DNA from 2 places in the Brevundimonas sp. TSRC1-1 genome. Region 1 is predicted to be linked to the other one. Evidence: riboswitches for the same ligand, from Rfam matches in the RefSeq annotation. Region 1 holds a riboswitch; the other holds the start of a gene.

Region 1 (4,411 bases):
GACAGGTTGAGGCCGGGAATGGACGGCGGGGCATAGGTGACGCCAAGGGTCAGGGTGTCAGCCGTCTCCGGGCGAAGGTTGGGATTTCCGCCGCCGTTGTTCAGCACATAGACCAGGGCGCCTTTCTTGGCCGGGTCGTTGAGGTTGTTCCATCCGGTCGTGGTCGTCGTGAACAGTTCAGACAGGTTGGCCGAACGGATGTCGCGCGACTGGGTCACCCGGCCCCGGAAGCCCTGGAAGAACTCGTTCGTCGCCCCGACCTTCCACGACCAGATCGAACCGGTGGTGTCGTAGTCGGAGATACGCGCGGCGGCGTTGAACTGCAGGTCGTTCAGAACCGGCAGGTCGCGGACGACGGGAACCAGGATTTCGCCGAAAGCCTCCTTGACGCTGAACTCTCCGGACATGGCCGAGAAGCTGAAGGTCTTGAAGGCCTTCGCAGCATCCAGTTCGCCGACGCGCTGGTCGGTCTGCTCCTTGCGGGCCTCAAGACCGACGGCGATCGAGACGTCGCCCGCCGGCAGGCTGAAGGGCTCGCCGCGCAGGCTGATCCCGGCCACGTCCAGCTTGGTCGTTGCGCGCTGCTGCGGGGTGCCGGTGACATAGTCGATGGCTTCCTGCGACGGGGCCCCGAGGCCGAACAGATTGATCGGCACGCAGCCGGAGTTGGCGTTGGTCAGGGTCACGCGGCAGACGGCCTGGCCGGTCGATGGATTGATGACGGAATCGACGGCGTTGGCGAACTGGGTCTTCAGCAGGAAGCCAGGCGTGTCGATGTTGTTCTCGAATTCACCGTGGCTGTAATAGGCGCCCCAGCGCCAGTTCTCGCCGAACTCGCCATCCACGGCCAGGGTCGCCTGGGTGGTCACCCGCTCGAAGTCGATCGTCGAATAGGACAGATCGGAGTTGAAACGACCGAAGGTGAAGGACGTCTGGCCGGCGGCCGCCATCTGCTGCTTGATCGTGGAAGACAGGAAGGCGTTGTCGATGCCGATGGTCAGGTCGCCGCGATCATGGTCGCCGAACCAGACATAGTTGTTCCACATGCGCGAATGACGGACATCAGCCGTGACCCGCAGCCTGTCGTTGATCTCGTAGACGGCGCTGGCCAGACCCGTGTAACGCCTCTGCGGCGTGACCAGCGGGCTCAGATCGTCGTTCGACGGACCTTCGCCGCCGATCGAATTCGTGCCGCTGACCGTGCCATAGTCGAACGGACGCAAGGAGCCGTCCGGGTTGAACACCATGCCGCGGTTCACACCCGACATGATCAGACCGCCATAGGCCGCGTTGGCGAATCCGACGTCCGGCGTCTGCGCGCCGTTGACCGTAGCCCAGCGGCCGATATTTGGGCGCGAGGCCTTCGGGATGACGCCTTCGTTGTCGAGATATTCGCCGCCGACGACGAAATGGCCGCGACCGCCGGCGAAGTCCGTGCCCCAGGCGCCTTCGAACCGTTCCTGCTCGGCGTCGTCATAGGACGAGATGCCGTATTCGGCGCCCAGCTTGCCGCCGGTGAAATAGCGGTCGATGCCGATGTTGACGACGCCGGCCACGGCGCCCGATCCCCAGGCGGCGGAGGCGCCGCCGGTGACCACGTCGACGCTCTTGACCAGGACCGACGGCACCGCGTTCAGGTCGTTCTCGCTCGACACCCGGCGTCCGTCGATCAGGACCAGGGTCCGGTTGATGCCCAGCCCCCGCAGGTCCACCGGCGCATTGCCCGCGCCGGTGTTGGTGCCGGTCGTCTGGGCCGAGGTGGTGGCGCGGAACTGGGGCATGTCGTTCAGCGCGGCCGCGATATTGGGGCGCGCGCCCACCGACAGATCCTCAGCGGTCAGGTGGATGGTCGGCGTCGGCGCTTCGAAGCCGGCGCGATCAATGCGCGAGGCGGTGACGACGATATCGTCGACCGCGGCGGTTTCCGGAGAGCCCTCCGTCTCCTGGGCTTGGACCGCCGTGGCGCAGGCCAGCAGGGCGATGGCGCTGCAATAATGGGTCAAGTGACGATTAAGACGAGACAAAGCGAGATTCCTCATGGCGACGACGCCCCTCCCCAGGGATGCCCAATGCGACTGACGCTCTTCGGCGTCCGTTCGCCCCCGCTGTCATTGGGCCTGAGAGTTTCGGGTCGTCGCCGACCCTTTCTCCTTCGGCGAGACCGCATCCCCCGGATCCGGCCTTCTCTCCAGCGTTCCTTCAGCAAGACGGTCCGTTTGCCTGAGCGTTTCCGGGGCGGTTGCGCCTTCGGCGTCGGCCGGAGCCGATCTCTCCCGCCTTGCTGGGGTGAGTAAGATCAACCCAGACCGCCCTGTCAAATCGACAAATACAGCAGTTATTTTGCGCTCAAAACAAAATACATGGTTTTATCGTGCCGGCACGAACCAGACGGACCAGATCAAGACCCCATGTTGCAAGCGACGGGCGTCCGCATGACGGCGTCGTGACAGAAAGGGAGGCTTCGGACTTAATGGACTTATCCACAGGAACGGTCAGGGAGCAGCCGGATCCGCCGGCGCTCTGACGCCGTGACGCATCGCTTCCCTCCACCGGGTGAGCAGAGTCGCGCGACGCGCCTGATCCAGATTGGCCAGCAGGGCGGGTCCCACCCGAACCGGCCGAACGCCTGGCGCGGCGGGACGGACAGGCGCATCGACATCGTCGCGGACCGGTCGAACGCCCAGGGCTCCGATCACCCGCTGGCCTTCACGCGAGAGAAGGAAGTCCAGAAACAGCCGCGCCGCATTCGGGTGGGCGGCGTTGCGCGGGATGAAGGCCACGCGTGAAACGGACAGATGATAGTCCTCAGGCGTGATCAATCCGATCTCCGGCGCGCGCGCGACCCATGACGCGCCGTACGACTGGTTCATATTATAGGCGAACGCCATCCGCCCATCGGCGATTTGACTCATCATTCTCCGCCCGGAGGTGTCCAGCCGCGGACGCTGCGCGCCCAGCGCCTCCATCAACGACCAGGCTTCAGGATAGATCTGCACGTCCGCCGAAAGCTGCATCAGGGCCACGCCGCTCCGTTCGGCGTCGTAGAGGGTGACACGACCGTCAAAGACCTCGGGGCGGGTCTTGAGCAACCGAAGCAGATCCGCATGACTGCGGGGCACGACATCGGTCGTGAGCCGGCGTCGATTATAGGCGAACACGATCGGCTCGGCCGTCAGGCCATAGCCCTGGTCGCGCCATACCGAACCGTCCGGCATGGCCGCACGATGCGGCGACCGGTAGGCTTGAGCATAGCCGTCGTTGATCAGCTTGACCTGCACGTCCATCGCCGTGCTCCAGACCAGGTCCGGCCCCTCCTGGCCCGCAGCCGCGAGCCCCCGAACCTCCTCGGCGATCCGAGTGGAGTTTTTGTCGTCCAGACGTACCCTGATCTCAGGCCAGCGACGACGAAAGGCCTCCAGCACCGGCCCCATCAAACTGGTGTTGGTGAGGATGTGAAGCGCCCCCTCGCGGCGGGCCAGCCAACGCACCCGCGGCGCCGTGCCCGCGCCCTCAGGCTCCGACGAACAACCGGCGGCGCTTAACACCGCCGCCCCTCCCGCCAGCCCGCCCGCCAGGCCCCCCGCCAGGCCTACGAGCAGATCTCGCCGATCCGTCTTCACCGGCCCCGCTTTCTGGTTATTGTGTCATCCATGATCCGTCGCCCCCTCGCCTCGCCATGAGAATACTCGTTGTCGAAGATGACAAGGCGCTACGGCATTCGCTCGAAGCCACTCTGCATGAGGCAGGTTTCGAGGCGAGATGCATCGACAGCGGCGAACAGGCCTTGCGCCTCGAAAGCTCAGAGGTCTTCGACGCCGCCATCCTGGACATCGGCCTTCCCGACATCGACGGCTTCGAAGTGCTGAGAACCCTGAGGCTGCAGGGATCATCGACCCCGGTTCTCATGCTGACGGCGCGTGACGCCCTCAGCGACCGGGTCGCGGGCCTTGACCTCGGGGCCGACGACTATCTGGTCAAGCCGTTCGCCCCATCGGAGTTGGTCGCACGTCTCCGCGCCATCGTGCGTCGACGCCAGGGACAGGCCGCCGGCGCGGTCGTGGTCGGAACCCTCTTCTGCGACTGGCGCACCGGGCGCGCCCACGTCAACGACCGCGACCTCGCCCTGCGCCCCCGCGAATGGGCGGCCCTGCGCGTCCTGGCGTCCCGACCTGGACAGGTGGTGGACCGCGACCTGCTGGCCGCCGAGGTCTTTCCTCAGGACGAGGCGCCGTCGCTCAATGCGCTGGAAATTCACGTCGGCCGTTTGCGACGCAAGCTTCAGCCGGATGGACCGGCCGTGACCAATATCCGTGGCCGCGGGTATCGCCTCGATCCATGAGCCTCGCCCGGCCTGCCCGTTCCCACAGCCTGGTCACACGTCTGCTGATCGCACAGGTGGCCCCTCTGGCGC
Region 2 (4,411 bases), on a different contig from region 1:
CGATCAGCAGGGCGCCGGCGGCGTGGGCGGCCTCGGCGATCTTGGTCACATCCGTCGCCGTGCCGAAGACGTTGGGGGTCTGAACCACGACGCAGGCCGTGTCAGGACCGATCTGGTCGATCACGGCGGCCTCGGCGTCGACGGCGGCGGCCAGGACCTGGGTCTCGACGCCGACGGCGTGGACCACGGTTTCGGTCGCCTTGACATAGTGGGGGTGCACGCCGCCCGAGATCACCGCCTTGTTGCGGCGGGTCACGCGGGTCGCCATCAGCACGCCCTCGGCCATGGCGGTCGAGCCGTCATAGAGGCTGGCGTTGGCCACCGGCATGCCGGTCAGGTTCGCGACCTGGGTCTGGAACTCGTACAGGTACTGTAGGGTCCCTTGCGCGATTTCCGGCTGATAGGGGGTGTAGCTGGTCAGGAACTCGGACCGCTGGATCACATGATCCACCGTCGCCGGGACATGGTGCTTGTAGGCCCCTGCGCCGCAGAAGAAGGGCACCGCGCCGGCCGTCGCGTTCTTGGCGGCCATGGCGGACAGGGCGCGCTCGACCTCCATCTCGCCGGCCACGCGGGGCAGGTCCACCGGCCCGTCCAGTCGCGCCGCCTCGGGCACGTCCACGAACAGGTCGTCGATCGATTTCGCGCCGATGGCGGCGAGCATCGCCGTGCGGTCGTCGGGCGTCAGGGGGAGGTAGCGCATGTTCTATTCCGCTCATCCCGGCGAAAGCCGGGACCCAGTGTTTTGGGCGATCGGTCGCGTCGATCTAAAGAAGAGCCGCTCATCCCACGCACCCTGCCTCGCGAAAGAACTGGGTCCCGGCTTTCGCCGGGATGAGCGGATGAAGTCAAAGCGTCTTCAGGAACTCGTCGTAGGCGGCCTGGTCCATCAGGGCGTCCAGCTCCGAGGCGTCCGACACCTTGATCTTGGCGAACCAGCCGTCGCCTTCCGGGGCGGCGTTGACGGTTTCCGGGGCGGTCGACAGGGCGTCATTGGCCTCGACCACTTCGCCCGAGACGGGGGCGTAGACGTCCGAGGCGGCCTTGACGCTCTCGACCACGGCGAAGCTGGCGCCCTTGGCGACGGTCTTGCCGACCTCAGGCGTTTCCACGAACACCACGTCGCCCAGGGCGTCGGCGGCGTGCTTCGAGATGCCCACGGTGGCGATGTCGCCGTCCAGGCTGACCCACTCGTGATCCTTGGTGAACTTCATAATCTGATCCTCAGACGGTCTTCGGTTTGCGGTAATAGCGTTGCGCCACGAAGGGCATGGCGACGATTTCGGCGGCGGCGGACTTGCCGCGCACGACGACCTTCAACTCCGTACCCAGCGCGGCATAGGCCGGCGGCACGAAGCCCATGGCGATGTTCTTGCCCAGCGTAGGGGAGGGGCCGCCCGAGGTGACCTTGCCGATGACGTTCCCGTCAGCGTCGGCGATCTCGGCGCCTTCACGGGCCGGGGCGCCTTCCTTGACGATCAGGCCGATGCGGACGCGCGAAGGACCGTCGGCCAGTTCCTTCAGGATCCGCTCGGCGCCGTTGAAATCCGCGCGCTCCTTGCGCGACTTGGACAGGGCGAAAGTCAGCGCCCCTTCGACCGGCGAGGTCGTCGGGTCGATGTCATGGCCGTGCAGCGGCAGGCCGGCTTCCAGGCGCAGGCTGTCGCGGGCGCCCAGGCCGATCGGCTTGACGCGGGCGTCCTCCAGGATGGTGTTCCAGACGCGCTCGGCCTGGTCCGCCGGCACCGAAATCTCATAGCCGTCCTCGCCGGTATAGCCCGAACGCGAGACATAGCAGTCGACGCCGAACAGCATCAGCCGGGCGCATTCCATGAAGCCCATCTCGGCCAGGAGCGGCTCGTACGCCGACATGACTTCGGCGGCTTCCGGTCCCTGGATGGCGATCAGGGCGCGGTCCAGCACCGTCAGTTTGGCGTCGCCTTCCAGGTTCGCGTCCCAGAAGGCGAAATCCTCGTCCTTGTTGCCGGCGTTGACGACGACGAACAGGCCGTCGTGATCCGGGCGGCCGGCCATCAGGTCGTCGATGATCCCGCCGTCCTTGTTCAGCAGCAGCGAATACTTCTGCTTGCCGGCCTTCAGGATTTCATAGTCGCCGGGCACGAACCGCTCGAACTGGGCGGTCGCGTCCTCGCCGGTGATCTTGCACTGGCCCATGTGCGACACGTCGAACAAGCCGGCGTGTTCGCGGGTCCAGCGGTGCTCAGCCAGGACGCCCTCATACTGGACTGGCATGTCATAGCCGCCGAAGCCCACCATCCGGGCCCCCAGGGCGCGGTGCGCGGCGTTCAGGGGCGTCGTTTTAAGAAGGGGGGTCTTCAGGGCTTGGTCGGTCATGGTTCAGGCTTTCACGGTCGCGTTTGGTGGCGGAGCTCCGCCGTCTTCGCGCCCCCGCTGTCCTGAAGCCTGAGAGATTCCGGCGGTCAGACCGCCTTGCTCCGTCGGCGCGCCCTGATCCCGAGAAGGGGGCGACTTTCCAGCGTCCGTATGCTGTCGCGGTCCGTTTGCCTGAGCGTTTCCGGGGCGGTTGCGCCTTCGGCGTCGGGGGCCGGCCTGCCGGTCCCGAACTCTCCCGCGAGAGCATCCGACCTAAGCCACCGACTCCGGGCCCAAGTCAAGCGTCGGCGGCTTTCGGAGGCCGTCCGGCGGCGTCATTGTCGCCGTTCGCATCGCCTGTTGTTGCGTCGCCCTTGCCCTCGCGCCGTTGGCCCGCCAAGAACGGGAACCGCCTCAGCCGCACCGGACCGACCGCATGACCGCCGACCGCACCCGTCTCGACGCCCATATCGCCGCGCTCGACGCGCCCGAGGGTCTGAAAGCGGTGCTGACCGTCGTCGCCGCCACCTGCGCCGACATCAGCAAGGTCGTCGCCGGCGGCGCCCTGGCCGGGGCTCTGGGCGCCTCGGGCCAGATCAATGTCCAGGACGAGGAGCAGAAGAAGCTCGACGTCATGACCAACGACATGCTGACCGACGCCCTTCTGGCCTGTCCCGCCGTCGCCGGCGTCGCCTCGGAGGAGATGGACGAGGTCCAGCCGGCGTCCCATTCGACCGGCGAATATCTGGCCCTGTTCGACCCGCTGGACGGCTCGTCCAACATCGACATCAACGCCATGGTCGGCACCATCGTCTCGGTGCTGAAGTCCGCCACGGCTTCGCCGACCGAGGCCGACTTCATGCAGCCGGGCCGCAACCAGGTCGCGGCCCTCTATGCCCTCTACGGTCCCCAGACCATGCTGGTCCTGACGACCGGCGCCGGCGTGAAGGGCTTCACCTTGTCGAACGACGGCGACTGGATCCTGACCCACGACGACATCGCCATCTCGCCGGACACCAAGGAGTTCGCCATCAACATGTCGAACCTGCGCCACTGGTCCGCGCCGGTGCAGACCTACATCGGCGACCTGCTGAAGGGCGACGAAGGCCCGCGCGGCAAGAACTTCAACATGCGCTGGGTCGCCGCCATGGTCGCCGACGTCCACCGCATCCTGATGCGCGGCGGCGTCTTCCTCTACCCGTGGGACAAGCGCGAGCCGACCAAGCCCGGCAAGCTGCGCCTGATGTACGAGGGCAATCCCATGGCCTTCCTGGTCGAACAGGCCGGGGGCAAGGCGACGACGGACGGGGTGCAGCCCATCCTGGACGTCCAGCCCGAGCATCTGCACCAGCGTATCCCGGTCGCCCTGGGCTCGGCCAACGAGATCGACGCCTACGCGGGCATGTGATGCAGATCGGTCCGACTGACGTCCTCCTGGTCATCGACCCGCAGAACGACTTCTGCGAGGGCGGTTCTCTGGCGGTCGCGGGCGGGGCGGGGATCATGCCGCTGATCAACCGGCTGGCCGAACGGTTCTCCCGCGTGGTCGTGACCCAGGACTGGCACACGCCGGACCAGATCAGCTTCGCCTCCAATCACTCCGGCGCGGCCCCCTTCACCGAGATCGAGGTCGCCTACGGCCGCCAGATGCTGTGGCCGGATCACTGTATCCAGGGTTCGCCCGGCGCCGACTTCCATCCCGACGTCGCGCCCACGGTGCGCAAGGCCCTGGCCGTGATCCGCAAGGGCTACAACCCGGCGGTCGATTCCTACTCCGGCTTCTTCGAGAACGACCATCGCACCCCGACGGGCCTGGCCGGCCTGCTGCGCGACCTGGGCGTGAGCCGGGTCTTCCTCGCGGGCCTGGCCTTCGACTACTGCGTCCGCTTCACCGCCGAGGATGCGGTGCGCGAAGGCTTCGAGGCCGTGGTCATCTCCGACGCCAGCCGCGCGATCGCGCTGCACAGCGAGGCGGCGGCGAAGGACAGTTTCCGGGCGCTGGGGGTGGTGGAGAGTGGGGCGGCGAGCGTCCTCGCCTAAACCCCTCTTTCGTCATCCTCCGGCGAGCGCAGCGAGA

Evidence for each region. A riboswitch is a leader RNA that binds a small molecule or an ion and turns the genes downstream of it on or off. The one in region 1 is predicted to bind glycine.
Region 2: another riboswitch for glycine. It lies ahead of gcvT (glycine cleavage system aminomethyltransferase GcvT); the one in region 1 lies ahead of ACP7CK_RS14835 (TonB-dependent receptor domain-containing protein).

What each region holds. Positions count from the first base shown of each region.
Region 1 covers NZ_JAFCXI010000004.1:256,015-260,425, reverse strand. Annotated here, with positions in the region: gene ACP7CK_RS14835 (TonB-dependent receptor domain-containing protein) at 1-2,003, opposite strand, end outside; glycine riboswitch at 2,199-2,286, opposite strand; gene ACP7CK_RS14830 (ABC transporter substrate-binding protein) at 2,493-3,620, opposite strand; gene ACP7CK_RS14825 (response regulator transcription factor) at 3,677-4,339, shown strand; gene ACP7CK_RS14820 (sensor histidine kinase N-terminal domain-containing protein) at 4,336-4,411, shown strand, end outside.
Region 2 covers NZ_JAFCXI010000003.1:633,909-638,319, reverse strand. Annotated here, with positions in the region: gene gcvPA (aminomethyl-transferring glycine dehydrogenase subunit GcvPA) at 1-703, opposite strand, end outside; gene gcvH (glycine cleavage system protein GcvH) at 849-1,214, opposite strand; gene gcvT (glycine cleavage system aminomethyltransferase GcvT) at 1,225-2,355, opposite strand; glycine riboswitch at 2,411-2,500, opposite strand; glycine riboswitch at 2,505-2,603, opposite strand; gene ACP7CK_RS13235 (class 1 fructose-bisphosphatase) at 2,771-3,742, shown strand; gene pncA (bifunctional nicotinamidase/pyrazinamidase) at 3,742-4,374, shown strand.